DNA from 2 places in the Pseudocolwellia antarctica genome. Region 1 is predicted to be linked to the other one. Evidence: riboswitches for the same ligand, from Rfam matches in the RefSeq annotation. Region 1 holds a riboswitch; the other holds the start of a gene.
The links. A riboswitch is a leader RNA that binds a small molecule or an ion and turns the genes downstream of it on or off. The one in region 1 is predicted to bind cobalamin.
Positions count from the first base shown of each region.

Region 2: another riboswitch for cobalamin. It lies ahead of ACPUVN_RS13125 (ABC transporter ATP-binding protein); the one in region 1 lies ahead of ACPUVN_RS19455 (cobaltochelatase subunit CobN).

Region 1 is NZ_CP187926.1:4,475,575-4,490,783, forward strand. Features, by position in the region: gene ACPUVN_RS19420 (TonB-dependent receptor) at 1-1,385, shown strand, start outside; gene ACPUVN_RS19425 (tetratricopeptide repeat-containing sulfotransferase family protein) at 1,552-3,567, shown strand; gene ACPUVN_RS19430 (DMT family transporter) at 3,680-4,531, shown strand; gene ACPUVN_RS19435 (hypothetical protein) at 4,982-5,149, shown strand; gene ACPUVN_RS19440 (hypothetical protein) at 5,488-5,943, shown strand; gene ACPUVN_RS19445 (DUF2149 domain-containing protein) at 5,989-6,327, opposite strand; gene ACPUVN_RS19450 (MotA/TolQ/ExbB proton channel family protein) at 6,343-6,876, opposite strand; gene ACPUVN_RS19455 (cobaltochelatase subunit CobN) at 6,878-11,287, opposite strand; cobalamin riboswitch at 11,461-11,647, opposite strand; gene ACPUVN_RS19460 (tRNA (adenine(22)-N(1))-methyltransferase) at 11,783-12,505, shown strand; gene hisD (histidinol dehydrogenase) at 12,516-13,790, opposite strand; gene cydB (cytochrome d ubiquinol oxidase subunit II) at 14,033-15,031, opposite strand; gene ACPUVN_RS19475 (cytochrome ubiquinol oxidase subunit I) at 15,031-15,209, opposite strand, start outside.
Region 2 is NZ_CP187926.1:3,032,353-3,047,561, forward strand. Features, by position in the region: gene ACPUVN_RS13100 (ABC transporter permease) at 800-1,963, opposite strand; gene ACPUVN_RS13105 (ATP-binding cassette domain-containing protein) at 1,960-2,709, opposite strand; gene ACPUVN_RS13110 (alpha/beta hydrolase) at 2,720-4,168, opposite strand; gene ACPUVN_RS13115 (PhzF family phenazine biosynthesis protein) at 4,248-5,177, shown strand; gene ACPUVN_RS13120 (methyl-accepting chemotaxis protein) at 5,255-7,240, opposite strand; cobalamin riboswitch at 7,411-7,607, shown strand; gene ACPUVN_RS13125 (ABC transporter ATP-binding protein) at 7,764-8,576, shown strand; gene ACPUVN_RS13130 (FecCD family ABC transporter permease) at 8,573-9,559, shown strand; gene cobT (nicotinate-nucleotide--dimethylbenzimidazole phosphoribosyltransferase) at 9,572-10,612, shown strand; gene ACPUVN_RS13140 (adenosylcobinamide-GDP ribazoletransferase) at 10,609-11,427, shown strand; gene ACPUVN_RS13145 (histidine phosphatase family protein) at 11,433-12,143, shown strand; gene cobO (cob(I)yrinic acid a,c-diamide adenosyltransferase) at 12,157-12,762, shown strand; gene ACPUVN_RS13155 (cobalamin-binding protein) at 12,767-13,678, shown strand; gene ACPUVN_RS13160 (hypothetical protein) at 13,896-14,570, shown strand; gene ACPUVN_RS13165 (response regulator) at 14,969-15,209, shown strand, end outside.

The DNA of each region.
Region 1 (15,209 bases):
CTTCGGGTATATTTTATGATTCTCAAGAGTTATCTACCGTAGGTCAATTTAAAATAGCCAATACAGATAAATTTCCTGATTTAGCAAGAACACTTGCAGGAAGTGATGGTATTAACAGTAATGGTGGTCCATTCCCTTCTGAAGTGAGCTTTGTTAATGATGTTAGCCACACGATAGATCAAATTGCCGTTTTTGGTCAATTAGAGTTTGATATTACAGATACTGTAACAGCAAGCTTTGGTGCTCGTTGGTATCAAATTGATGATATTTATAAAGGTGCTACAACAAGTGCTGATGTAAGTGGTCGATTACAAGCCTTTGGTGATGGTAGCCCTGAAGCATTAACTGAATTTTTTGGAGCCGATGAAGCCGCTTCAATTCAAGAAGCAATCGCTAGCGGTCAATTAGATACAAGCTTACTTGATAGTAGCGGTAAGCTAACAGTTGATGACACTATTATTAAAGCATCGCTAGATTGGCAAGTATCAAAAGATGTTCTATTGTTTGCTTCTTATTCAGAAGGTTTTAGACCGCCGGTTACAAACCGAGTGGGTGGTGGTTCATCTACCAGTCAAGAAGGTGCTTTTGAAGGCTTCCGTATTCCTGTTTATTCAACGACAGATAGCTTAGATAATTTTGAAGTGGGTTTTAAATCAACATTATTTGATCAATCATTACGTTTTAACGCGACAGCTTACTATTCACAAATCTCGGATCTACAAACATCACGATATGATCCAACCAACATCAGTTTCTTAGTATTTACTGATAACGTAGGCGAAGCTGAAATTAAAGGTATTGACGGTGACTTTACTTGGGTTGCTACTGATAATCTGATTATTTCAGGTGCATTTAGCTTCATTGATACTGAATTAACGTCAGTGAATGATCAGCTTGATGGCATTGCTCCTGCAGAAGGAAGTAGATTACCTTACTCAGCGAAATTTTCAGGTAACTTACAAGCTCAATATTTTTATCAGCTTAAAGGTGACTTAACAGGTTATGTAAATGGATCAATTAGTTATACTGGAGATAGACTTGCTGGTATGACCATGGATGCATATATGATCGAAGATGCTACGCAGTTAATTTATGGTACAGGCTCAGGCTTAAGTATCCAAAAAGAAGCTGATGTATTTGCTGGTGTAAACTACCAAGACAGTAATGGTGAAACTTTTGCTGGTGGTCGTTATATTCAAGACAGTTATATTTTGGCTAACTTAAGCTTTGGTGTAACTAACGATGAATGGAAAGCAGAGCTTTTTATTGACAACGTAACTGATGAAAGTGCAATTTTGTATATTGATACTCAGCAGTATACGCCGAAAGTTGTATCTAACAGACCTCGTACTATAGGTTTTAGATTCTCGTACGATTTCTATTAAGCCGTACATTGATTAAAGGTTATTTAATAAAAATAAACTTAAATTATTCATAGTATGTAGTTTCGTTGCAAATGCCGTTTGATGTTATAATCAAGCGGCATTTTTTATTATTTAAACCGCTGTGCTAACTTGCACACTATTTGTATTCTTTTGTGGAGCCAAAGCCTTGGAAAATAACGCTAATGTATCAATTGATATAGCATTAAAATCAATTCAGCAACTTATTCAAACAGCTAAGTTTACTGAAGCAATCTCACAAGGTAAGCAGTGTTTAGAACAAAGCTTAGATGATCAAGAATCAATAGAGTTATGGTATTTAATTGCCGTAGCCCAGCGTTATGCTAAAAACTTCTCTGAAGCATTGCTTAGTATTAACGAGTTAATAAAACTAAATGAAAAACATAGTAGAGCCTACCAAGAGTTAGGTTATATCAATATTGCTTTGAAAAAGCCTAAAGAAGCTCAAATTTCTTTTGAGAAGGCTACTGAACTTAACCCGAGTCTAGTCGCTAGTTGGCAAGAGCTTATTGAAATTTATAGAGAATTAAAGCAGTCTGAAAATATTCAAAAAGCAGCTAATCAATTAGCCAAATTAAAAAAACTTCCTCCTGCCTTACTTGCTGTTACAGAGTTAATGCATGAAAAGAAATTATTAAAAGCAGAACAGATTTGTCGTCACTTTTTACAAAATAATAAGCAGCATATCGATGGTATGTGTTTACTTGCTGAAATAGGCTTAGAGTTAAAAATTTATGACGATGCTGAGTTTTTATTGGCAAGCGCACTAGAGTTATCGCCCGATCATATTCACGCACTTTCTCTTTATATCAATTTACTTATTCGTTTGGGTAAATACAAAATTGCGACTAAACAAATTGAAAGAGCACTCAAATTACAACCAGACAATCTTAGTTTTAAATTAGCTAATGCTAATGTGTTAACGGGTTTAGGACACATAGAACAAGCTGTCATCCTTTTTGAGCAAGTTATAGCGCAAGCAACAGCTAAAACAGAAGTAAATAACACGCTAGTTTCAGGTGTGTATTTGCAATTAGGTCATGCATTAAAAGCCAAAGGCGATATAGAAGAAGCCGTTAAAGCTTATCAACAAGCTTATCAACTTAATCCTAATTACGGTGATGCCTATTGGAGTTTAGCGAATACAAAAACCTATCGTTTTAGCGATGAAGAAATAGCTGAAATGCAAGCTAAGCGAACTAATAAAGACTTAGCGTTAATCGATAAAATTCAGCTGCATTTCGCTACAGGTAAAGCCTTTGAAGACCGTAAAGACTTCGGTCAAGCATTTGAAGCTTATCAAGAAGGTAACAGCTTACAACACGCAAATAATGGCTTCGACATTAGTAAAATTGAGCAACAAGTCGACGAACAAATAAAATATTGCACTGCTGAACTGTTTGAAGAACGTGGTCAGTTAGGGCTCGATGTACCAGATCCTATTTTTATTGTTGGCTTACCTCGTGCAGGTTCAACACTACTTGAGCAAATATTAGCATCACATAGTCAAGTTGACGGAACGATGGAGCTGCATAATATTTTAGGTTTAGCGTCTCGTTTACGTGGTAGAAACAATAAAAAAGACAATACCGACAATCAATACCCGAAAAACTTAGCTGAAATTAATACCGATTACTTTAAACGTTTTGGACAACAATTTATTAATGAAACAAGTGTTTATAGAGAAAGCGCTCCGTTATTTATTGATAAAATGCCGAATAACTTTCTGCATTTAGGTTTGATCAAACTTATACTGCCTAACGCTAAAATTATAGATGCTAGGCGATCACCCATGGCTTGTTGTTTTAGTGGTTTTAAACAGTTATTCGCTGAAGGGCAAGACTTTAGCTACAGCCTTGAAGATATTGGGCGTTATTATAAAGCCTACTTGAAGCTAATGAACCATTGGAAAAAGGTGCTGCCTGACTTTGTGCTGACAGTGAATCATGAAGATGTAGTGGAAGACTTAGATAAAGAAGTTAATCGCCTTTTAGATTTTTGTGGGCTGGATTTCGAACAATCGTGTATCGATTTTCATAAAACCAAGCGTAATATTAAAACCCCAAGTTCAGAGCAAGTTCGCCAACCTATTTATAAAAGCGCAACAGAGCAGTGGCGATATTTTGAAGACTACCTAACACCATTAAAAAATGTTTTAAAGTGATACAAAGCGCTGTCTTTAGTTAAAATATATTAGCGTTAAAGTTGTTGTAAGCTTAGGCTGATGAAACACTAGGCTTGATGCAAGTAAATAGGTTGATTTAATGAGTGCAATCATGAAAACAGACATAAAAAAAGCTGTGTTATTAACACTTGCTTGTGCTTTTATTATGTCTATCGCAACAGTTGCAGCAAAGCAGGTGCAACTGAGTATTTCTATTTCTACCTTGTTATTCTGGCAAAGTCTTATATGTACCTTTTTGTTATTACCTCAAGTGATTAAGAGTAAGATTTATCGCCCCAGTAAAGTTTGGGGTCTGCTTGTTTTACGAAGCTTTGGCGGCTTTTTAGCTTTACTATGTTATTACACTGCTTTGAATCATATTCCGCTTGTTGAGGCTTCTATTTTAAGAACTTGCGCGCCGTTATGTGTTCCTTTTGTGGTGCTTGCCTTACACAAAAAAGGGATTGCTCATCGGCGTTGGTTACCTTTATTTATAGGTTTTTTGGGTGTCTTAATTATTATGCGCCCAAGCCCAACCAACATAAATATATGGCATCTGGTTGGCTTTACATCAGCAATTGGCTTAGCTATATCTATGGTAAGTACGCGTATGTTGAGTCATCACGTATCAGCAAAAGAAGCGCTTTTTGTTTACTTCTTTTTTTCCAGCGTATTTTCATTAGGTCTGGTTTTAGCTAAAGGTGATGCGATTGTTGTTAATCAAGCGTCGTGGCTTTGGGTGTTGGTAGTGTCTATTTCACTCTACTTTGGTATGTATTTATATACTCTGGCTTACACTTATGCACCAGCAAGCGTTATTGCGCCTGTAAGCTATATTGGCATTGCGTTTAATGCATTATGGGGATGGTATATTTGGCATCATATTCCTGATATTTATGCTTGGTTAGGTGCGGTGTTTATTATTCTAAGTATCGTTATTACAGCTAAAATCACAAAAAATTAAACTCAAATAAACCTTGTTTACTATTTGAACATCCTATAGACTCCATCTCAATTCGAGTTAACACATATGATTTTTAGCCGTTAACATTGAACCTTTTATGAATTTCTTCTTGCTCTGCCTTCCTTAAACATGTCAGTTCTCATTAGATTTTTTATTCCATTATTGTTTAGTCTCCATAGAAATATTTCAGCGTAAAATCTTTATATTTGAGCAAAAACAATAATAACACTTTGTTCTTATTGCGTGATCAACTCCCCAATAACAACACTTATACCAAACGCATTAATAAATTAAGCTGTTTTATGCGACGATTAAATGCTCAAATACAAGACATTTATTTTAATAACTAGTTGTTCTAATTATTAAATAAATAACGATGTAGTTGGTCATTTAAACAAGTATAAATGATCAATTAATTATTGTGATTGGTATTATATATTAGAGTTTTATATGTCTTACAATTATAACGGACAACAGATCCGTGTGATGCAACCAGTGCATTCAATTTCTGTTAATCAAAATCGCGTAGCGATAAAAGATGGCCATGGATTAAGTTATGTTACTTTTTCAAGTTCATCAGACTTTAAACAATTTTTATCTTGGTTAGCGACAAGTTAAATATTTAAATTAAATTCGAGAGAGAGGATCACACTTAATACTGAGAATACCCATTCAAGTGCTATAGCTGCTAAATATAAAGACCAGCTAAAATCCGATAGTACGATTTACAGCATTAATCTACCAAAATCTTCATCTCGAATTGAACACTCTCGCTAAAATATCCTACAAAAATACAGCACTAATTAGGCTTGATGAATGTTAGTATGGTCACTAACGTTATTCATGTTTAATGTGTTCGCTTTTTTAAATAAAGCACTTATCTTCTTTGAATAAATATTTCATATTGAGCTCTGTAGAGTCACTCTTCTTAACCCTTTTAAGGTTTGTACTAATTTATGTTTTCAATGAACGATTTAGATAATATTAATGAAGAACTAAAGCCTCTTAAAGATCTTGCTGACCGCGAACTTAAATCTATTTATGGATTAACGGGCTTGCTCTACACTCCTCATATTGATGCTTATAATCTTGTAGCAGTTAAAAAAGCTAAAATATTAAAGCATTTGAAAAAAGCTGAACTCTTACCTTTATCTGAAGTTGAAACTGTTAGTGTAAAATTAATGGCTTTACACCGAAGAGCTAAAAATCATCAAATAGTTGAACATCAAGGTCATAGTTATAAATGCGTATTTGCGCCACTTACCTTAAGTAAAACAGGAAAAATAGTGCGTAAATGGGTAAAGTATTGGTTAAGAATGTTGCCTAATGGCAAAATAGATAGAGCATGGGAAAGTCAGGTAAGAGAAGTTTGGCCTGAAAATTTTCTTATAAAAAGATCTGATTACGAATAAAACTTATTTTAGCTCATTAAAATAAGTTTTATGATTTCACATTCGTTAGCCACCACTAATTAAAATAAGCTTCCCTGTTTTAGGATCTTTATAAACTTGTCCTAATGATTCCATACCGTTGGCTTTTGCATTCACTGGGTTTGACATTGATTCTGGCGCATCAACGAGTTCAGTTCCTGTAGTTACTTCTGTTATTTCAATTGTTTCTGTTTTATTAGATTCTATAGAGAATTTTTCTTGTAGTTCTTTACTTTGCGCCACTAAAGCTAGCATTAAGCCAAGTGCAAAAACTAACATTACATCCATTATATTAGCAAAGCCTGCGAGTGGGTCGGTGTCTTGTTCAGCAAATTGAGAAGACTGCCACGAAGATTTATTAGACATATTATTCTCCTAAATTTACTCTTGAGTTGACGCTTCAGCTAGATTATTTGCAGAAGAAACCGAAGTGATTTTTTGCCATGTTTGATCATACCAACGTCGACGAATTCGACCTATGGTATAGGCGACTAAACCAACTAATAACCCGACAACAGTTGTATCGAACGCGACGGTGAGGGCAGTTGCTAAAATATCGATATTGCCTGAACCTAAGGCTGTTAATCCAGGACCTAAAGGGATCAAGGTGCCCATTAAACCTAATATTGGACCAGAACGTGCGAACAAGTCGATACGCTCTAAGCGTTTGGTTGCATGAGATTGAAACTCTTGTTCAATTTCAGTATGGCTTATTTTCAATGTTTTAGTTGAAGTTGCCGTCGAGTGAGCGGCTTGGATAAAAGCTTTTAAAATATAATAACGTTCAGCAAAAGCTAAACCTAGCTCCCATAAAACACCTATTACTGCTAAAGCTAAAACCAAAATAACAGGATAAAGTAACCAACCCACAAATTGATGCAATAAGCCTAATATCATTCCGTATTCCGTGTGCATGTTATTGCTCTCCCGTTGAAGATCTATTTTTTAGGCTTTTGGCTTTTGTTATTCCGCGATAAAAACTGATAAGTATAAAGGCAATAAGCACTAGGGCTAGCCACCATTGCCATGTTGAGTTGTTTGTTTCTGATTCGTTTTCAGATGTTTTTTTTTCTTCAGCGTTAGCGCTGCCAGCATTATCAGGGCTTTCTGGCGCTAGCTCTTCGGCCTTGAATTTAAGCTCGGCAACACGATGTACTTCTTCAGGTTCAACTTGTGTATCGTTACCTTTGGCTAAAGCGATAACTTGCGCGAGATCTTGCCATTGTTCTGGAGATAAATGTTGCTCTAACCATGGCAACATAGGATTGTCAGGATCTGAATGTCCACTTCCGGGTAAACCATTAGCTTTAACTAAGCGTGCAAAGCTAGCAGCGAGTTGCTCGATAGTGGCTTTATCTGCATCCCAAAAATCTTTTTGAACTGCCACTAACATAATGGCGAGCATGTTACTTTTAACATGCGCGTTATGACCTTTTTCTAAAAACTCATCGAGCTGAAGATCGTAACGATCGTCTATGTAAACGGCTTTAACTTCTTCCCAAGCCCAATCACCTACTAAAGTAGGATTGGTGACTTGCCAGCCCCATAAATATTCAAGAAACTCACTACCCATAGTACGAGCACCTGCATAGTCATGCTTCATTTGCGCTTTTAGCCAAGCAGGATTTAAGAAGCGACCGCGAAGTTCTTGTCGAAGTGCTGGCCCTAAACGTTTTGTTTTTACGTTGTCTGGATCGGCATGATCAATTATATAATTTTTAGGTGGTTCTCCTGTTAAGGTTTCTACCGCTAAGCTCAAGCCGCCAAGATAATCAAAAGCATCGTTGTTATCGATTAAGCCATAAAGGTTACTTGAACGACCAAAGTAAGTATTTTCAACATCACTTAACACTCGCTTGAAAGTGTTTTGTGCTGGCGTACCAAACGATGACAATCCATAACTATGGCCTAAACGTCGGGTATAAACTTTAGCGAGTTCTTCTCGTTTTTCCCATGCTCCCGAGCGTTCAACTAAACGGTTGATACCTGCACCGTAACTACCAGGAGCATCGCCAAATACACGTAAACTTGCACTAATCCCTGCATCTTTAGCATTAAAACCTGCGGCAAGTAACTCTTTAGCTTGAATCACCCAGTTAGCTGCAACTTGGTTTATTTTAAGTGATTCGTTACCGCCTATCGCTTCTTTACCCAAAACTTCTAATGCGTTTGCTAATGATAAACTGAGTGCAGGGTAATCGGTTCTGATGGTGTCAGCACTGGCATCTATTGCCATTAATGTCGCTTTGTCTAACATCAACATTTGCTGCCCGTATAAGTCGCGGAATAAGCCTGAAGTGGTAAATACCATATCGCGACGTACTCGATTTTTCTCGCCATCTTCGGTTAGATTATTGTTTGGAAAGTTAGCTTGGCGTTTTAAACCTTTAACTAAACCTCGACTATTCCATACAGGTTCAAGTCCTAACATGTCTAAACCAAAGGCGATCATTACGCCTTCATCACGTACTACGTCTGATGCCCAAAGAATTAAGGCTTCGCGTTTATCAGCTGATTTTTCGTTGTTTTTTCTTGCAGATTTTGCCATTTCTTGACCAAGCTGCCATGCAACACGACTTGGGATTAATGAGCTATCAAGGGCATAGAAGTTACGACCTGTAGGCAAACTTGCAGGGCTTCTTATGGGATCGTTACCTTGACCCGGCGTAATAAATCCTCCATTTAAACCATTAAGTAGGGCGGTCATTTCAGCTTTTGGTGAAGCGACTAATCTAGCGGTTATATCTTTTTTCAAAACGCTGTCTTGGCTGTCTGTTCGGCTAAGCATTGAATTAAGCATCATTTCTACTGCATTTTCTTGCCAGTCTTTACCAAAAATATGTAAACCTAATGGCATGAAGCGTTCTTGTAAGTCGGTAAGGTAATGACCGACTTCATGCACCATCATATCGTCGTCGACTTCTTCAAAACTGATGCCCATAACAGCAAGTTCTGCCGACATGGCTTGTGCAAGTTCTTCTTTAAGTTCGAGTTTGTCGACTTTCTCACGTATTTGTTTAACGAGGCGTGTAGCAATTACTTCGTTATCAGTACCGTGGCTGGCTTCAAAGCTTTCTATCAGTTGACGAAGCTGTAGCAACTCGTCGTAAAGTGGCGTGCTAGCAAGAGGTGGTGTTAGGTGATCTACCATCACAGCTAAACCACGACGCTTGGCTTGAATACCCTCACCTACACCATCAACAATATAAGGATAAACGCCCGGTACATCGCCTGCAATAATGCGTGAGTAATCGTCTGGTGCTAAACCTACTGAACGACGAGGTAAAAATTCGTAGGTTGAATGACGACCTAAATGTACAAAAGCATCTGCCTTAAATTTATTACGTAAAAAATGATAAAAAGCTAAATATTGATGTGGTGGTGGAAAAGCCAAATTCGCGTGTAAAAGCTCTTCGTTAATCTCCCAACCTCTTGGTGGTTGTGGACCAATAAATATATTGCCGAAGGTTAAACCGGGTAAAAGTAGCTCGTCATTAAAGGTCATGACTTTACCAGGGGCTTTACCCCAACCACCTAAACCTTCAATGCCTGTTTTTTGTAGTGCATCAATAATATTCGGTGCTTCACCCATGCAGGTTTGTTGCTCTGGTGTTTTGATCACGTTTAAGTAACAAGTTTCTAGCTGATCTAATAAAGCGAGTGCACGAGTGCGACCTTTGTGATCAACACCTTCGAGTAAATGATGCATTTCTTCCACGGTATGATGCAGCGCATCGGAGGCTAGCTTACCTTTATTTTGGCTGATGGCTGCGGTCAGTTGCTCGTGTAATAAACCAAATGGGCCTTGTTCCATTTCGCGCTGAACACTAGCAGGTAAGGTTTTAAACCATCTGCTATATTCTGCACTTGTCATGCGTTCAATATGTTGGCTCATGGTTGCTAGAGCGCCAGAGTCGCGTGGTAAATTAACACCGCGAGCTTGCATCATATCGAGTAGTTCTTCTTGTGATTTTGGTAACTGACCTGTGTTATAACCTGCAGCTTTTAGTTGATTTAATATTTGCCATAACGATGCTGGTACGTCTAAGTTATCAGCACCTATGTTGTGGCGCCCTGGAGGGTGGTTGTAATAAATAATTGCGACTTTTTTATCAGCATTATCTTTCGTTTGTAGTTGGTTCCAACGTTGTGTACGCGTTAATAACGAATGAATCGAGCTTGTTTCAGCGGTAACACCTTGTACACGAATACCTGTTAGCGGATCGTCGTTTGCAGCACCTGCGGTTGCTATTACTAAAGGTTGGCTAGCGCCTTGTAGTTCAGGCATTGCGACTTGGTAATAAACTTTGTCTTGTGCTAAACCGTCTGATGAAAGCTGGCGTTCAATAGCGGTTCGGTCGCGTAGTTTGATTGCTTTGATCACAGGAACATTAAGTTGCGTGAGTAATTCTGTAACTTCTGAGCGACCATCGCCACCACCAATAACAAAATCTTGCAGCATGATCACTGCGCTTAATCGTTCTTTAATCGGTACCAGTTGTCTAACTGCATCTACACCAGCTTTACCCCAAGCGGCGATAGCACCTAAACATTGATTATTGTATTGATTGGTAGCGATATCACAAATTTCGCGTAGTAGCTTAGTATCTGCAGGGCGTGCACCACCTGCGTGATCAATAATGGCAACAATAGGTTGTTGATTAAGCTTTGATAGTTCGGTGTTGGTGAGTTGATTATAAAAGTTGTTATTAATAACCCAACGCAATTCAGGTGTTGGTACTGGTGCTTCAAAGTTTATGTTTTCACCTAAGGCATTAAAAATTGACGCGAACATTTCAGCGCTGTTGTTGGCTCCGCCTGCTTTCCAGTAACCTCTGGTTTGTAGCCATATTGCTTTGTTTGGATATTGGGTAATTTGCTGTTGAAGATCTTCTGAGAAGTTATCGCCTGGCTGGTTTTTGGTTATTTCACGCATTTCTTTTGAATGAGTGAATATAGGATAAGTGCTGAATTGGCTTAGAATAACCAGTCGATGATCACTGTTAATGACTAACTTAGGCTTTTTGAATTGGCTGAGTAATGACTTTAAATTAGGCACGCTAGCGCCGTATAAGCCAAAACCTAAAATAGCTCGGCTGTTAGTTATTAATGCGGAGCGCTCTTCGGGTGATAGTTCCCATAATTGCACATCGCTACGTGCTTTGATCATTAATTGCTTGTGTTGAGGATGCTCGATATAAAATAAACGAGCAGCTTCAGCGATAGTTTCTGAGTTACGTTGTGAAGCGAGTACAAGTAAATAGTCATCTTCTACCGCAGAGCAGATGGAACTAATAAAGAGTAAAGATAAGATTAGGAAGCGCATAAATTCTCAAAATAAATTAAAAATAAGTGAGAGAATTAAATAAAGAACAGCGCGTGTATATTTGAGTGCTAGCCTAGCATCGTAATAACGAACTGAACCCTATTTCAAAAAAATAGAGCTAGCTATAAAAAAAGGCTAGAAAATTGCTGTGCTAAATTGAGTATTCTCGCTCAAAACAGTGGGTATCTGCGTCATGTATCTGGCTTATATTCGTGATTGAAATGTTTTATTCACAATACATACAGTTGCGAGGACAGCTCCAGATTTATAAGCAATTAAGATTATCAGCACTGGATTCCATGATGCTATTTTCTATAAGTTATTTACCCATAAAGTAAGCATGCAGAGACCGAAGACCTTTTTACAGATTGCCTTGGTTAATGTCAATAAAACCCTTGTTTAATAGGGGATGAATTCAATTAATAAGCACTTGTTGGTATGACTTGATTCACTATACAATGCCGACTATCTGCTCATAAAATCGATATTCGAACGTTGAAACTCAGTAAAAGACTAAAACAAATAGAGCAAATGGTAACTGCTGAATATGATCATATTTGGGACTGTTGCTGTGATCATGGTTTTTTGGGCGCTGCTTTATTATCTCGTTTAGCTCGGTGTAATGCTGATAGCTTCAATGCAAGTGAGAGTAATAATAAGAGCCAAATTCACTTTGTAGATATTGTGCCTGAACTGATGGCGCAACTAGAAAATAAGCTTGAACAGTTTTACCCTCCTTCAAAAGAAATAGCTTCATGGAAAACCCACTGTATTGATGTAGCCACGTTGCCTTTAGCGCAATATAAAGGTAAACCTTTGGTTATTATTGCTGGCGTGGGAGGTGACTTAATGATGGAGTTTATTAATGCTATTTACGCACAGCATCAAAGTGTAGATATCGACTTTTTATTGTGTCCTGTACATCATCAATTTGCATTACGACAACGTTTAATCGAGTTAGATTTTGGTTTGAAAAAGGAAGTACTAGTTGAAGAAAATAAGCGTTTTTACGAAGTGATTTATGTTTCAACAAAGAAAGCCGATTATCGTAATGTAGATGCTGTAGGGAAAGAACTATGGGAATACAATACAGAGCAACAAGCTCAAACCGTTAAAAAATATTTAAGTAAAACGTTAAGGCATTATCAACGAATGCAGCAAGGAAGCATCCATAATGTTGAACATATTATAGATGCTTATAAGCAAGTGCTAATTTAAGCAGTCGTGTTTATTTTTTATATCTTCTTAAACGTATGTCGGCTTGTTCTTTATGACCAGCAAAGCCTTCAACCGCACAAAGTCTTGAACAATACTCACCAACAACCACAGATGCTTCTTCTGTTACTTTTTGGAAGGTACAAGTTTTAATAAATTTACCAACCCATAAACCACCTGTATAACGTGCTGCTTTGCGTGTAGGTAAGGTATGATTGGTACCAATACATTTATCGCCATAAGATACATTGGTTTCTGGTCCTAAAAATAGGGCACCAAAGTTACGCATGTTTTCTTTAAAATAAGGCACATTGCTTGTCATTATTTGAACATGTTCAAAAGCTAAGTCGTTAGCAACCTTAATCATTTCTTCGTAAGTGTCACATACGATAACTTCGCCATGATCTTTCCAAGCGGCACCAGCAACTTCTGCTGTTGGTAAAATAGTTAACTGTCGTTCTACTTCTGCAATCGTTTCATGAGCTAGCTTTTCACTATTGGTTAATAAAATAGCAGGAGATGTAGGACCATGTTCAGCTTGACCTAATAAATCAGCCGCACATAATTCACCATCAACACTGTCGTCTGCAATAACCAATGTTTCAGTTGGACCTGCAAATAAATCGATACCTACACGACCAAATAGTTGACGTTTAGCTTCAGCAACAAAAGCGTTACCTGGACCCACAATCATATCTACAGGGGCAATAGTTTCTGTACCAATCGCCATTGCCGCGATAGCTTGTACGCCACCAAAACAATATATTTCGTCAGCACCAGCGAGATCCATAGCAACAACAATCGCTGGCGATGGCTTACCGTCAAATGGAGGAGCAGCAGCGATAACGCGTTTTACACCGGCAACTTTTGCGGTAACAACACTCATGTGTGCTGACGCAACTAAAGGATATTTACCACCTGGTACATAACAACCTACACTTTCCATAGGAATATGTTTATGACCTAAAATAACGCCTGGTATTGTTTCTACTTCAACGTCTTTCATTGAATCACGTTGCACTTGGGCAAAGTTACGTACTTGCTCTTGTGCCCATTTAATATCTTCTATAACACTATCATCAAGTTCAGCGTAACAAGCTGCTATTTCTTCTTTTGTTATTCTAAATGACTCAGGCTTCCACTTATCAAAAGTCTCTGAATATTTAGCTACAGCTTTGTCGCCATCTGTTTCGATATCTTCAATAATATTTTCAACAGTTGTTTTAACTGATTGTAAAAAATCCTTTTTTTCTTCTTCTTGTTTTCCTTTTTTGATGTATTTAATCATGCTCAATCTCTCAAATTTTGGGGTAAGTAAGTTATGTTATAATGATATGTTTTTATAGTTAATTTATCCTACGTAAAAATAACATTGAATGCAATAATTTGTTCAAATTAACCTTGTGCTGAAATGATTGTAAAGAAGGGGGGAGTTGTGATAATTAAAGATGAAAAAAAAGGAGTAAGTCATTAAAAAACGACTTACTCCTTACTTAACCTTAACTAGATAGGGTTATTTGATTTTATTTTTTAATGGTATCTCAATTCTTGTACCTTGCCCCAAAACACGCGATATGAAAATGCGGTGTAGCTGAAGATCACAGGAACAACAATAATAGCGCCCCATAAAATAAAGCTTAATGATTCTGGTGCTGAAGCTGCTTCCCAAATCGTCAATTTGTTAGGCACTATGTAAGGAAAGAAGCTGAAACCTAAACCGATAAAACACAGTAAAAATATTGTTGATGCTGCGGTGAAAGGTATCCAGCAGCCTTTGTCATTTTTAGCAGGTAGTTTTTTAAGTACAAAAAAGCTGTAAACAAACAATCCAAAACAGATTAAAGGTAAAGGCAAAAGTAGCAACATGTTAGGCGTTTCAAACCAACGATCAAATACATTAGGGTTAATAATTGGATTGATAGCTGATACAGCTAATATACCAATGAAACAAATTAAACCCGACTTTTTAGCCCAAGCAACAGCTTGCACTTGTAAATCGCCTTCGGTTTTCATTATTAACCAACAAGCACCAATGTAACTGTAAGCCGCGGCAACACCTAAAGCACTGAGTAAACTAAAGCTGTAGGCAGCAAATGTGCTTTCAAAACCCATTACATACATGCCGAGCATATAGCCTTGGCTCATAGAGGCGAGTAACGATCCCATTTTAAACACTTTGTTCCATGTAGGTTTGTGGCTGAATGCGGCTTTAGCTCTAAAATCGAAAGCGACTCCTCGCAGCACTAAACTAATCAATAGAACAGCAGTCGGTAAATACAGCTCTTTAAATATATAACTATGAGCAGCAGGAAAAGCGATTAGTAGCAAGCCTATAGCCAAAACTAACCAAGTTTCGTTAGCATCCCAAAAAGGACCGATAGAGGCGATCATGGTATCGCTGTTATCTTCTTGTTTAAGAGGAAGTAAAATACCTACGCCTAAATCGTAGCCGTCTAAAATGGCGTAAAGAAGAATTGAAAGTCCCATCAAAGCGACAAATATTACGGCTAGTGTGTTAGCTTCAAACATTATTTGAGTCCTTCTATTGCTGATGTGATAATGGGTTTGGTGATTTCATCATCGCTGATTTCTTCAATTTCAACCGCTCTACCTGCCATAGTGAAAATGGTATGTAAGTAAGCAATCATTAACACCGTGTACAAGATTAAATATAAGATTAATGATAAACCTACATTTGAAGGCGCTA
Region 2 (15,209 bases), 1.4 Mb from region 1:
TTAAATCCTCAAGTAATCAGCCAGTCAATCATCTTAGGCTGTGGGGTACATTCAATAAAAAACAATAAAATTTATGGGCAGTATTTTGCCTGAATCTTGTAATTTTGTATATGCAAAATATATAAATATTAAGGGATAATGTTAGTCGATTTAGTAATCGGTTATACCTTAATAGTTCGAATAAAATAATCGATTCAACTATTTTATTAAGCTATTGATTAAAAAACATCAGCTAACGAGTAATCTATGCTGCCTACCTGCCAACACTTGGCTTATATCAGCACTTTAAGATCTCTACATTTTCACCAAAAGTCAGTATTTAGTTTGTAAAGCGTTTCTATAATCAGATAAGTTTACGTCTGATAAAAATACAGAAACACCTACATTCAAACAATAAGCTGAATATAATACGAACAATGAAACAATACAACGAATAATATACTGACTACTTAACCTGAACTTGATTTAAGATGTTTTCAATTCATTGAAATTATGACTAATAAAATTTAACCCTGAAAGATCAACAGACTCTAGCTTGATAGTTTTTCTTTCTTCAAGGCAAATTTCGCGTCAATAGCTAGCCTATTGCAAGTAAATTTAACGATGAAGCAAGTAAAAGTAGCTGTTAGAGAAGAATATATTAAGCCGATCTCAGGTTATTTAGTCAATTAATGTTTAAAGGAGGTTTCAGTGTGTTGTACAGAGTAAAATATAACATTAAGGCTATAGCACTGAAAAAATTCAGAAATATAGCCTTGCATAGTGCATGGTTGCGCTATAAGAATAATCTAAGTTAACCCTAGCTTAGCGCTAAAACTACTTTCTCTGATTTTAAACGTAAAGAAAGTACAGTCACTAAAACCGCTGTTATACCTATAGTTACAATAGCGGTTCCAGCAAAAGCCGCCCAGTTGATCGCTAAACCTTTAAATAAATCGTCCATGAGTAGTGACTGACCTGAAACAGGTAACCAATCTAACCATGCAGGTTTATCATCAATAAACATTAAAGCCACAGGGATCATCGCGGGTAACATAATGATCATACTCACTGTTGACTGCGCTTCTTTAAAGCTTTTAGCTTGAAAAGATACGAACAACTGTAAAGCTGAGGCAAAAAAGCTGATAGGTAATAAGAGTAGAATTAAGAATAAAACCATATAAATATCTAAGTTAAAGGTGGCTCCTATCTTAGTTAAATCAACAAAACTCACCGAGAAAGACGTTAATACCAAGGTTAAGGTTACACCTATTATTGAAATAGTACTGGCACAACACAACTTAGCTAATACTATTTTGAATGTGCTAACAGGCTGACATAGCAACATTTCTAATACGTTTCGTTCACGCTCGCCAGCACTTGAATCAATAGCTACAGAAAGACCCGACATAAAGGCCGCCATTAATACGTATAAACCTAACATTAATGAAATGAACATCGCATTACTATTCGGTTGAGAAGTATCTTGGTCGTTAATATTGATAGGTCTTAAAAGACGAGGATCAATACCACGAACTATAAGACGCTTGGCTCCAATACTTTGACCATAAAGGCTGATCTCATTTTTAACACGACGAATGGGTGAGTTTAATGCTTTCTCGCTAAAATCAGCTCGTAAAGTAATAGTGATCACTCGCCCTTCTTGCATATTTTCAACAAAATCATCAGGGATCATTAATTCAATATTACGCTCTTGCCAAAGATCCTTTAAATTTTCAGGGGCGTCTGTTAATGAAAAAATATTATTTTGTTTAAGCTGAGTCATTAACTTAGGCGCAAAACTTTCGCCTGTTACATTTAAATATACAGGTGGGGTTTCCACCATCTCTTTGATCATGGTTTTCGACAATACTAAAATCATAACAGGTGCTAACATCGCCATGGTCATGGCCACCATAAGTGCGCGCCTATCTCTAAAAGCTTCTTTAAATTCTTTTGTTAATAACGCCTTAAACTGGATCATGCAGCAACTCCTTCGTCAGAACCAATCAATTTAACGAAGGCATCTTCTAATAATTTTTCACCTGCCAAGTCACATAGTTCCTGAGGTGTACCTTGAGCCGCAAGTTTACCGTTTGCCACTATAATGACGCGATCGCATAAAGCCGCAACCTCTTGCATAACGTGAGATGAAAACAAAATACAGTGACCTTTATCTCTAAACTTAGCTAAATGATTTCGCAATACCCGCGTACTCATAACATCTAAGCCACGCGTTGGTTCATCCAATACAAAGTTTTGAGGTTGATGTACTAAAGCTTGCGCTAAAGTCACCTTCATTCGTTGACCTTGAGAAAAACCTTGGGTTTTACGGTGAGCAAGTTCTTCCATCTCTAATTCTTGAATAATCACTTCAATAGCTTTGTGTTTAGCTGCGCCTTGTAAACCATGGATACTGGCAAAATAGTCAATTTGTTCGTAAGCCGTTAAGCGTTCATACAAACCAAACTTATCAGGGAATATACCTAATTTGGCTCGCGCTTCAATTGGTGACTGGCTTACTTGAATACCATCAATAATCGCTGAGCCTGAATCGGCTTTTAACAAGCCATAAAGTGTACGCAAGCAAGTAGTTTTACCTGCGCCATTTGGTCCTAAAATACCAGTGATCTCGCCATCTTTTGCTGTAAAAGATAAACCATTAAGGGCTTTAACCTGTTGCTTTTTAGTTCGTAAAAAAGACTTATGTAAATTATTAACTTCAATCATAACAATCGCCTTATATACTGCCGTTTAAACTTGTCATGAATGACTCGCTAGGTAATTCTGCTAAACAAGATGAATCAACATCTTTAGGATTTAAATGCCCTAAAAACTCATTAACCATACCGACACTACATGGCGTAGAAGCAACAATGTGAGCATTGCTTTTTGAAATAATGTGATGACTATTAGTTAAAGTACCTGCTGATATTTCACCATTACTCGGTGGGGTTACAGGATCTAAATCACCTGAAAGAATTAAGGTAGGAATATTAGCAACCACAGGCTGATAAAAAGCCGATTCTACTTCATATTTAGGCCACACTTTACAAGCTGATTGGTAAACCGTTTGGGTACTGCCTCTGCCAAAATCATTGTCGCTGTCTTGAGTTAACATGCTTTGAGTAACTCTTGGTATATCTTCATTACATACGATATTAAAGGTTAGGCCAACGTACATGTTCATACCACCATCACTAGTAGCAATAAGGCCAATTAACGGTTGGTAGTTTTCTAAAAAAGCTTGATGGATAATTAAAGGCACTAAACTGCGAGTTTCCATACTATAAAGTTGTTTAAAGATGTTATTAATAAACTTTAAATGGCTCAGGTTAAAATCTGTTTTGGTGCCTAGTCTTGGGTGATTAATCGCTAATGACACTGTATTTTTAGATAAACGCTTTACGACGGTATCAAACTCTTCTCTTAAGTTTGGATAGGCTTTGTTACAGCTTTCATCATTTAAACAATGTTCTAATAATAAGTTAAACGATCGAGCTGAACTTGCGCCAAATAAGCCGATAGGAATTTCTATAGGACCTACACTATCAAGCACAACACTTTTAATTGAATCAGGAAATAGACGCATATAAACCAGTGCAGCACGAGTCCCATAAGAAGCGCCATATAAATGCACTTGCTTATGACCTAAAGCTTTTCTTACTGCATCAAAATCACGTATTGCATTTTCACTGTTGTATTGGCTAAGTTCATGGCTTTCTTTGAATTGTTCTACACAATCAATAACGTCTTGTTCCGCATAATCTTCAGGGATCACACTATAAAACTGATCTGTTTTTTCTTCATCGCATAACATAGGTTGTGATAAACCTGTGCCGCGTTGATCTACCAATATTATGTCGCGGGTTTTTCTTATTTCTGCAAAGCCATTAATAATGTGTGCTGCAAGTTCAACGGCAGCTTGCCCAGGACCGCCAGCTAAAAACATCAAAGCTTCTTTATCTTGAGAGTTATCTATCGCAGGTAATACAGCAAAGTTAATTGAAATCTTTTTACCTTCAGGCTTTTGATAATTTTCAGGTACCAGTAAAGTACCGCAAGTAACTTGAGAGCGAATGCCGTCAAGATGGCAATTTTCTATATTGGCAACCTCATCATTAGCCCAAACAAAATTTGCTGTAAACGCGGATATAAATAAAAGTAGAACGGGTAATGTTGTTCTCATTCAGTAAACTTCCCTTGTAAATATTAACCATCTGATGTCTATTTGAGGAGTTCCCTTAAAAATAGAGCTTTCGTACGTAATGATAGAAATAATAGTTTATTGCATTAATTCATTTGTTTATAACACACCCAATATAACTCCCGAAAAAAGTGGTAACCCTGCAGGTGTTGTTTTAAATGCAGACAAACTAACAACTCAACAAATGCAGTATATTGCCACACAAGTGGGATACTCTGAAACTGCTTTTGTCTCATCCGATGATCAGTGTGACTTTAATGTCCGCTTTTTCACACCCAATAATGAAGTCGATTTTTGTGGTCATGCCACCTTAGCAGTTTTTGCTTTACTCTTTAAAAAGAACATAATTACAGCTCGTACTTATAGCCAACACACTAAGGCAGGTAAACTAAAAGTTAACATTGCTGAAGATGGCTTAGTCAGCATGGAACAAACGCTTCCTCAATATTTAGGTGAAATCGACAATAAGGAAGTTGCTGATCTGCTGAATATTCCCGAAACGTTATTTTCTTCTACGAACTTACCTTGTGAAATTATTTCTACGGGATTAGCAGATGTTATTATTCCTGTACCGTTTGAGTCTTTAGATTCAATCATCCCTCATTTAGATAACATATCTCGCTTTAGTGAAGAACATAACGCCGTTGGTATCCACCTGTTTGAATTACCTCAAAAGACCCGCAATAATATTGACCGCAAACTCAAAGAAAATACGACTATCAGCTGTAGAAATTTCGCCCCTTTATTTGGTATTTCAGAAGAATCTGCAACAGGAAGTGCATGTGGCGCTCTCGCTTGTTATCTAACTAAGCACAAAGTTTTTGATACTGATAATTATATTTTTGAACAAGGAAAAATGATGTCTTCACCTTCAATACTTCAAGCTAAGGTGCATAAAACTGAGGGTATTATCTCTCAGGTAGAAGTGAGTAGGCATGGGCATATATTTACGCTTAAAAAATACGCTATTAATACTAATTACATGAGCTGAAGTTATTAAGATTAATAGCGTATGTTAGCTTTACGTTTTAGATACTGATGTTTTATAAATTGGGCTTATATATAGAACTAACCGACTTTAAATGAATTAACAGTATCTTGTAATGATGCGGCTAATTGAGCCTGATGTTGCGCTGTAGTTGCTATTTGCTTAGCACCAGTGACTGAACCTAATGAAGCGTCTTCAATATTCACTACACTTTTAGCTACATCCTGAGTCACAACCGCTTGTTGCTCGGCAGCTGTCGCTACCTGCTCAGTTAGTGAGAATATATGGTTAACCGATTGCGTAATATTACTTAATACCTGCTCTACATTTTTTGAATTTACAACGGCATCATTAGCTTTACTTTGACTATTTTCAATCACGCCAAACGCTAAGTTCGCATTACCCTGTAATTCACTAATAAAACTTTCAATCTCGTTGGTTGATTGTTGCGTACGTTGCGCTAAAGTTCTAACTTCATCAGCCACCACAGCAAATCCTCTCCCTTGCTCCCCTGCTCTTGCCGCTTCAATCGCCGCATTTAACGCTAATAAGTTAGTTTGTTCAGCTACAGATTTGATCACATCAACAATATTAGTAATGTTTAAACTACTTTCATGCAAGCTGGTTATTTTGACTGATAAGTCTGAAATGTCTTCTGCTAGAGCTTCAATAGATCGATAAGATATTTTAACGATATCTAATCCTGCGTTGGCTCCTTTATCAGCGTCTTTTGCTGCATCGACCGCACTTTTAGTATTCATAGCCACTTCTTTTACGGTGACTGATAATTCTTCAATTGATGTTGCGACTAAAGCAATTTCTGCTTGTTGCTCTTCAATATTTTTAAAGCTGTATTCACATGTTTGTGCAGTTTCTTCAGCCTCTGATGCTAAAGAAATACTTGAGCCAGAAATCTCAGATAAGGTATTTGAAAACTTTTCTAGAGTTAAATTCAACACATTAGAAATAGTGCCTAATTCACTTTTATCGTTATATTGAGCTCTAACGGTTAAATCGTTTTCTTCTCTTACTTTGCCTAACACGCTAAGTAAATCTTTAATGCGATTATTCAAATCATTGATAACAGCTAAACTAATCAAAATAACCAACAAGCTTATAATGAGAACACTCACAATAGATAAAATTAACGACTGATTCGCATCACTTCTAATTTCATGTGTTAACGCTATTAAAGATGTACCTAATGTATTTTCAACTTCTTTTAGTTGTTTGATTCTGCCTGTTGCTTGCTCAAACCAATAACTTTCATCAATACCAAACTCACCCTCTGCCGACTTTTTAATAACAACTTGCCTAAGTCGTTCAACTTCAATAGCTGCGGGCTTTTGCATTGCTTGCGAATAAAACTGAGTATTTTCAGTTGTTGATAAATCTTTAAAGTTTTGGAAGTAAGTATTTTGTTCTGAGATAAGATTAATGGTACGAACCAATAATGGAGAAGATATGCTATCGATAGAAAACACATTACTTAAAACCGCTCGCTCGATTCCAGCTCTTTCTTTACCTTGTAAGAAGTTATAATAGGCGATCATTTCTTTGGTTATGTTAGCTTCGGTACTCAACAAACTAATAACTTTAGACACGCTTAATAGCTTTGCATTAAGGCTTGTGTAATATGAAAGTGCTGCGTTTAATGACACTGTTTTAGCATCAATACTTCTTCTAATAGTACTTAACTGGTTTAATTGCTTATTTATACTGTTATGTAGTTCAACGATAACTTTTGTAGTTTCATCGTTTTTTTGCCAAAAGCTTTGCTGCTTATCTTGTTCACTATTGGTCAGCTTTCTTTGTGCTGCCAACTGAGTTTTAAATGACTTGCCATTAGAACCAATAAAGCCCGCAGTTAATCCTCGTTCTTTTTGTAATTCATGTACTAGGCTACTATAAACTACCGACAGTTCAGTAAGTTGTGTCAGTTTTTCCATCTCATTTTTAAGCGTAAAATAATTATTAACAGAAACAACACTCATCCATAAAAAACTGATTAACGGAAGTAATAATAAAAAACATATTTTTCTTTTAAATGAAAGATTTGTAAACATAATGTAAATATCAATCCTAGATAATTTAAGCTATCTAATAGAATAGCTTTAAATTCAAATAAAGCAACAAATAGGCGTTATCCGCTGATGGAATAACCATTTATATCAAAAACTTACAAAACCTTCGTTAAAAGCTTTATCCTTTATTTAATTAGCCAGTATTTATGGTAATATTTACCTACTTTTAAGGTGTTTTATTTGTGAATTAAGAACAATATTAATTTACGATAAACTTAAAGGGGAATATGGTGCAACATATACTTAAATATGCTTAATTCCATAACTGTTCCCGCAACTGTAATGAGAGCTTGATACGTTTTTTAGCAAGCCCTTAAGTCAGAACACCTGCCTTAATAGTTTTAGTAACCGTGCGGGTAACACGAAAATCTAGAACATCACTTCTGTTATAGTCGATGCTCTTTTATTTCATCCCCTCTATGTTTCTAATAATGTATTTCTTCAGCCAAAATTCTTTATAAAATTAGGCTTTCTGTAATCTTGTGGTTTTTTAAATTAGACGTTTATGTCCTCTTTTGTTTTACAAGCGAATAGCCTGACTTGGTCTGTGAATAAAAAACACATTCTTAATGATATTGATCTCAATATAAAAGTAGGCGAAACGGTTGCGATAGTTGGTCCTAATGGCGCAGGAAAAACGTCTCTACTTAAATGTCTTTATGGCGAATGTTCTAATTATTCAGGTAATATTTATTTAAACGGTAAATCACTTAACCTTTTAAATTTAAAAGATATTGCTAAAAAAATAGCGGTTGTTAGTCAGCATTCTGAATCTGCATTCAATTTAACTGTTCTCGATATTGTATCGATGGGATTAATTCCCCATAAAGGCTTATTTGATATTAATACCAGTGCCGACCGACATAGTATTGAGCAAGCTTTAGTAAAAGTAGATTTAATAAGTAAACAACATCAGTTATTTAATACCTTATCTGGTGGCGAGCAACAACGAGTATTAATTGCCCGAGCGATTGTGCAAGCGCCAGATATTCTGATTATGGATGAGCCAACAAATCATCTCGATATGTATTATCAACATCAAATATTAATGTTAGCTAAAACGTTAAATATTACTTTATTGATCACTATTCACGATCTTAATTTGGCTGCCCAGTATTGTGATCGAATTGTTATGTTAAATAATGGAGAATTAGTGGCCGACGATACACCTGAAGCAGTATTTACTGCCGAAAAGCTTACCGAAGTATTCAAACTTGAATGTGCTATTGATAAAAATCCTTTCACACAAAGTACTCGAATTACATTTTCAGGCATTAATAATAGTGCGAATGATGAATCAGCTTGGTTACATTCATGAAAAAACTCTCCTTTAAAACCTCTTTATTACTTATTTCTGGCTTAGTTGTTTTTTCACTTATCGCTTCAATGGGATTCGGTGTTGTTGAGTTAGGTCATAAAGCGGTATGGCAATGTATTACCCAAAGTTGTGAAAAAAGTATTTATGACACGATCTTGTGGGAGATACGTTTTCCAAGAGTATTACTCGGCTTTATTGCAGGTTTTGGTTTAGCTATTGCTGGCGCGCTTATGCAAAATGTAACTCGAAACCCGCTGGCAGATCCTTACCTCTTCGGCATTGTTTCGGGTGCAGGCTTAGGAGCAACACTGACTCAATTTCTCCCCACAACGGTGCAACTGATCACTTTACCTATAGCTTCCTTTTTAGGTTCACTTTTAGCTGTAGGAATTATTCTCATTGTGCTCTACCAGAATAATTGGCGACGTATCGAGCATTTATTATTGGCTGGTGTAGCTGTATCCTTCTTATTAAGCTCTTTAACATCTTTTATTCTTTATAGTGGAGAAGCTTTTTCAACAAATCGTGTGATTTTTTGGTTAATGGGAAGCTTAGCCAGAGCAGATAGTACGGCGCTTCTATGGATTTCCCCCGTCATTATTATTGCCACAATTATTGCCATATTATTAGGTCGACAGCTTGATGCTTTATTACTCAGTGATGACAGTGCTCGGACCCTTGGCATAAAAGTTGAAAGGTTACGTATTATTACACTAGTTTTATGTGCAGCTATAACTGCAGTTATCGTGTCTTATTGCGGTGGCATTAGCTTTATAGGTTTAATGATCCCACATATGGTTAGGCCCTTTGTTGGCATTACTAGTTCAAAATTATTTATAGCCGCAGGATTAGTTGGCGGCTGTTTTTTAGTATGGGTAGATGTTGTTGCTCGTACAGCCTTGGGTGGTCAGGAAATACCTATCGGCGTAATTACCTCAGCTATGGGAAGTTTATTCTTTTTAGCTCTATTGAGAAAAATGTAAGCGAGATCACACATGGAAATAAATGCACTAGACATTAAATTTGAAACGGAAATCAAAGAAAAGATTAATCAAAAAACTAAACCTATTGGATCTTTAGGACAACTTGAAGATATAGCATTACAACTGGCTAGTATTCAAAGTAATAAAGCTGGAAAACTAGTTTCTAATATTGTTATTACTAAACCTGTCGCTGTTGTTTTTGCAGCTGAACATGGTATTAGCGAAGAAGGAATTTCAATAGCACCAAGTTCCGTTACCCGACAAATGGTGCAAAACTTTTTAGCGGGCGGAGCAGCAATTAACTGTTTTTGTGCAGTGAATAACATTGACTTAAAAGTAGTAGATGCAGGCATTGTTGAACCTATAACAGAATCATTCCCTAACTTAATCAATATGAGATTAGGCGCGGGCACTAAAAACTTTGTAAACCAGCCAGCCATGACTAACGAACAAGTTGAGTTAGGTCTAAGTTATGGCGAGCAAGTTGTAGCTCCATTGATTGAAAACGGTACAAACTTGCTTATATTTGGCGAAATGGGTATCGGTAATACAAGTGCAGCAACAGCGATAACCTCGCGTTTAATTTTTGCTGATGTCGATTTATGTGTAGGCGTTGGCTCAGGCATTAGTGCAGAGCAATTATTTAAAAAGAAAAGCCTTATTGAAAAAGCCTTAAAACGTTTTTCCTCAAATGAGCCATTAACCGTATTAAAAGAAGTCGGAGGGTTTGAAATTGTTCAAATGACTGGAGCAATATTAGCTGCAGCAAAAGCAGGTGTAAGTATTTTAGTTGATGGTTTCATCGTAAGTAGCGCAGCGCTTTTAGCTTGTAGAATAAATGACAATGTTCGCGATTATTTGATTTTCTCTCATGAATCGAACGAGTTTGGTCACCAGCTATTACTTGCTCATTTAAGAGCAAAACCTTTATTGAATTTAGGTTTACGTTTAGGCGAAGGCACTGGCGCCGCACTCGCTTTACCTCTATTAAATGCTGCAGCGGCTTTTTACAATAACATGGCAAGTTTTGAAGATGCTGGAGTCATCATTTGACCGAACCGACACTTTCAAAAGTAAATGTATATAAACGATATTTGAAACGACAGCTTAACCTGTTTTATTTATCGTTAACTTTTTTCACGCGCATTCCTGCGCCAAAAAGTATGTATTACAGCCCTAGCTTGCTTAATAAGTCAGGACGCTATTTCTCTTTAGTCGGGCTGCTCATCGCTGGCATACTCAGTGTACTATTTACTGTTATTACCCCGTTGTTTCCTGCCTCGATTAGTGCCGCTTTACTCATTATTATGAGCTTGCTGATCACAGGCGCTTTTCATGAAGATGGACTTGCAGATATGGCCGATGGCATTGGCGGAGGCATGACACTAGAAAAACGCCTCACCATAATGAAAGACAGCCGCATAGGTACTTACGGTTCGGTTACACTTTTCATGGCATTAGCATTAAAGCTATTATTACTTATCGAACTTGTTGAAATAAGTATGTTAATTCCCTCGTTATTCTTAGGCTATAGCTTATCTAGAGCAGTAGCAGCCAGCTTAATATACGATCTTCCTTATGTAGCGGATATAGACACAAGTAAAAGTAAGCCATTAGCCAGCAAACAAACACGGTTTGAATTAACACTCTTATTTATTATTGGTGTTATTCCTGTTATCTATTTTTCCTTAACTACCCTCTTATTTATCGCGTTAACACTTTTTATCTTTAGAGCACTTTTTAAGTCTTGGTTAATAAAACGTTTGGGCGGATATACGGGTGATTGTTTAGGTGCTTGCCAGCAAATTAGTGAACTACTTATTTATCTGGTGATTATTGCGTGCTTTACTCCTTATCTTCAGGCATAAATGTGATGCACTCATCAATACAAACCACCTTATATTTATTACGTCATGGCAAGGTAAACGGGCTACCCGCTTTATATGGCCATACTGATATTGATGTAACAGATGAAATTAACAGTAAAATCGTTAGTGAACTAAACCTGTTACAGAAGAACCTAGGCAGTAATAATATTACTCAAATAGTCAGTTCACCTCTGCAACGTTGTTTTAAAGTGGCTGAACAATTTGCACAATTGAATAGCGTACCAATTGAGAGAGCTGATAACTTCAAAGAAATGTATTTTGGCGAGTTAGATGGCATATCTTTCGATGAAATTAGAGACTCGGAACATAGCGAGAAAAACTGGCAAAAGTTAGAAAACTTTTGGAAAGAACCTGAACAACACCCTTTACCTGAAGCAGAATTATTATTACATTTCTATCAACGAGTTGCTCAAGCTTGGGAGCAATTATTAGAGAAGCATCAAGGCAAAAATATATTACTCGTTTGCCATGGTGGCGTTATACGTATGATATTGTCTTATATTCTCAACCTTGATCACACTAACAAAGCACTATTTAGCCAGCTCACCATTAAAAACAGTAGTATTACGCTAATTAAAAGTATCTCAATGCGCTCAGATAAACATTCCGACAAGCAAGTTAATGTGCATAATAATGTTATTACTATCTCGACACCTTTAACTTGTATCAGCCAAACACCTAAAGCATTCGAATAAGAGGAATTATTGTATGATTGATGATAATCAAAAAAAAGAAAATCATAAAAAGCGCCAGCAAAAAATCAAAGAAAATGTAGATAAACGTATTGCTGCAGCAACTGAAGACAAAGGCTTATTACTTGTAATAACAGGTAACGGTAAAGGTAAGTCAACCGCAGGTTTTGGTGTGGTTACACGTTCCGTCGGCCATGGTTTAAAAGCAGGTATTATTCAGTTTATTAAAGGCACATGGGAATGTGGCGAGCTTAATTTATTAAAGCAGCACGGTGTTATTCATCACACCATGAAAACAGGATTTACCTGGGAAACACAAAATAAAGAATCTGACACAACAGCAGCACAACTCGCCTGGTCTGAAGCTAAAAAACTCCTTAGTGATGAAAGCATTAACACCGTATTACTTGATGAACTTACCTACATGGTGACTTATGGTTACATTGATTTAGAAGAAGTATTAACTGTGTTAGCAAATAGACCCGCCATGCAACACGTTGTTATTACAGGAAGAGCTTGTCATAGAAAAATTATAGAAGCTGCTGATACCGTATCAGAAGTTCAATCTCTTAAACATGCTTTTGATAACGGTGTTCGTGTACAAAAAGGCATAGATTGGTAACTTTATGAGAAGATTACAACAAGCGACATTAGCCTTTTCATGCGTATTACTAACAGCATTCTCACTGTTAGTTTCGGCTAATGACGCTGAAAAAGTAGAAGTTAACGTTAACCTTAACAAAGCTTTTGAACATCAACGTATTATTACCTTAGCACCTCATATAATCGAGATGCTTTTTAATTTAGGTGTTGGCGAAAGAGTGATTGCAACAACCGATCATTCAGACTTTCCTGAAGCAGCAAACCATGTGCCTCGTATAGGTAACTATTCACGATTAAAAATAGAAAAAATACTCGCTTACGAACCTGATCTAATTATTGCTTGGCGAACAGGTAATCCGATTGATGATCTAGAAAGACTTGAAAAACTAGGTCTCAAAGTTGTGTATTCAGACCCACGAAATTTAGACGATGTTGCAGCAGAATTACGTTCATTAGGTAAATTAACAGGCACTCAAGAACGTGCTGAAGTATTAGCTAAAAAATATGAAACAGACCTACTAGAACTACGTAAAACTTTTGCAAATAAGAGCCCTATTTCAGTCTTTTACGAGCTTTGGTCAAATCCTTTAACCACCATAAGTAGTAACGCTTGGCCTCAGCAACACCTTAATGTTTGTGGTGCAACTAACCCATTCGTTAAAAGTATTATGGATTACCCACAAATTGGTTTAGAGCAAGTTGTTATTGCTAAGCCACAATTAATCATTCAGCCCATGTCTGCTGGCGAACCCAATCCTAACGCCGTTAACTGGTTTCAGTGGGAAGAGATCCCTGCTTCAAAGCATAAACAGTTGATAATGCCAAACTCAGACAAATTACATCGAATGACATCAAGATTATTAGAAGAGCTAGAAAGTTTATGCATCAGCATAGATAACTCAAGAAGCTATTACCTTGACCATAAAACTGATTAAACAGGTAAGTCCAAAAGATATAAAAGGCTTTAAAAACTAATACTCATTCGATTATTTTTAAAGCCTTTAAATTCATGAAAGACCTTTTTCAAATGAAGAAAAACAATAATTACTCTTTTAATAAATAACATTTATTTCAACTATTTTAGGATCCTCCTCTCCTTTATTTAGAAAGCTGCTAATATTAAAAATAGTGTTTCTTTAGCTATTAGAATTTATGCGTTCAACAATTGTATCTTTCATCTTATCTTTTATTCTACTTTCAGTTTCTCACTTGGTTATAGCAGAAGAGCCTAAAGCACTTCCTCCTTTAGATCCTAAGTACATGGGGATTCATGGCATGAAGTTATTCAACAAGGGGCCAAGTGTATACGCCTCATATATGTTGGATTTAGAGCCACCTAAAAATGTGCAAATTCTCTATAAATTAAACATAGACCACCTTTCATTACTGCAATTAGTAAAAGATGCTGACTTAGTTACCATTAAACCAGAAGCTTTCAATTTACAGCGTTTAATACGTGGCGAGTCTTTTGAAGTTAAAGCAGATATCTACATGGGCCATTATAAAAAAGGTGGATTGTTAACTTTTTCAAGTATGAAAATATCATTTGATGAGCAGCTTTTTATAAAAGTATTAGATGATTTAGAAGAATCAAATAACAGACAAAAATATGACGTAGTTAAGGTTAAAAACAATCAACGAATTCTGATCCATCAAATCCAAAAGCCACCGAGTTATGAACATCTAATTTATCTGTCAGATAACATTAACTGTATGACCAACTTTACCGCATCGTCACCTGTACCTGAAGAAAACGAGATACACTATAAGCTCACATACTGTGGTGCTATGAAGCCACTTTATTACAATACAGAAGACTTTATGTAGTTTTACACTAAATAACCTGAAAGCTGGATAAGCAATTATGCCTAATATTGTTATTTAACCGTCTATCTGCGTCGCCTGCATGGATGCATGGATGCAGGTACTTAGTTTTTATCGGGAATAACAAAACTGTGATTTTATTACTAATAGCTAGCTATTAGTACATAAAACCGTCTTGTTATACGGGCTAAATCCCAACATTAGGAGAAAAGTAAATGATAATTTTTAGTGAAATCATATCGTCTTATTTTAAGTTATATGAATCAATAGATTACAAAATTCATTATCCAGAGTTCAGGTTAAATACTTAAGTAACAAAAAAATACGATTATTTACCTAAGCGTTCCCTTTTCAAGATAAACATAAAACTTATATTAGAACCATTTTATTAGGTGTAAAACATGGAAGACATTCCTCGAAGTGAAAACAAAAAGCGCTCTCTACGCGTTAGTCTATCTATATGGTTTTTAATTATTTCTTTACTGCCTTTAACCCTCAATTCAATTTTCAATTACTACCAATCAAAAAACATTCTGACTATTCAAGCAGAGAAAGAACTCATTCAATCATCGGAGCTCATTCAGTTGTATATTACCGACTGGTTTGATGATCGATATAGAGATGTAAAAGCACAAGCGAAAT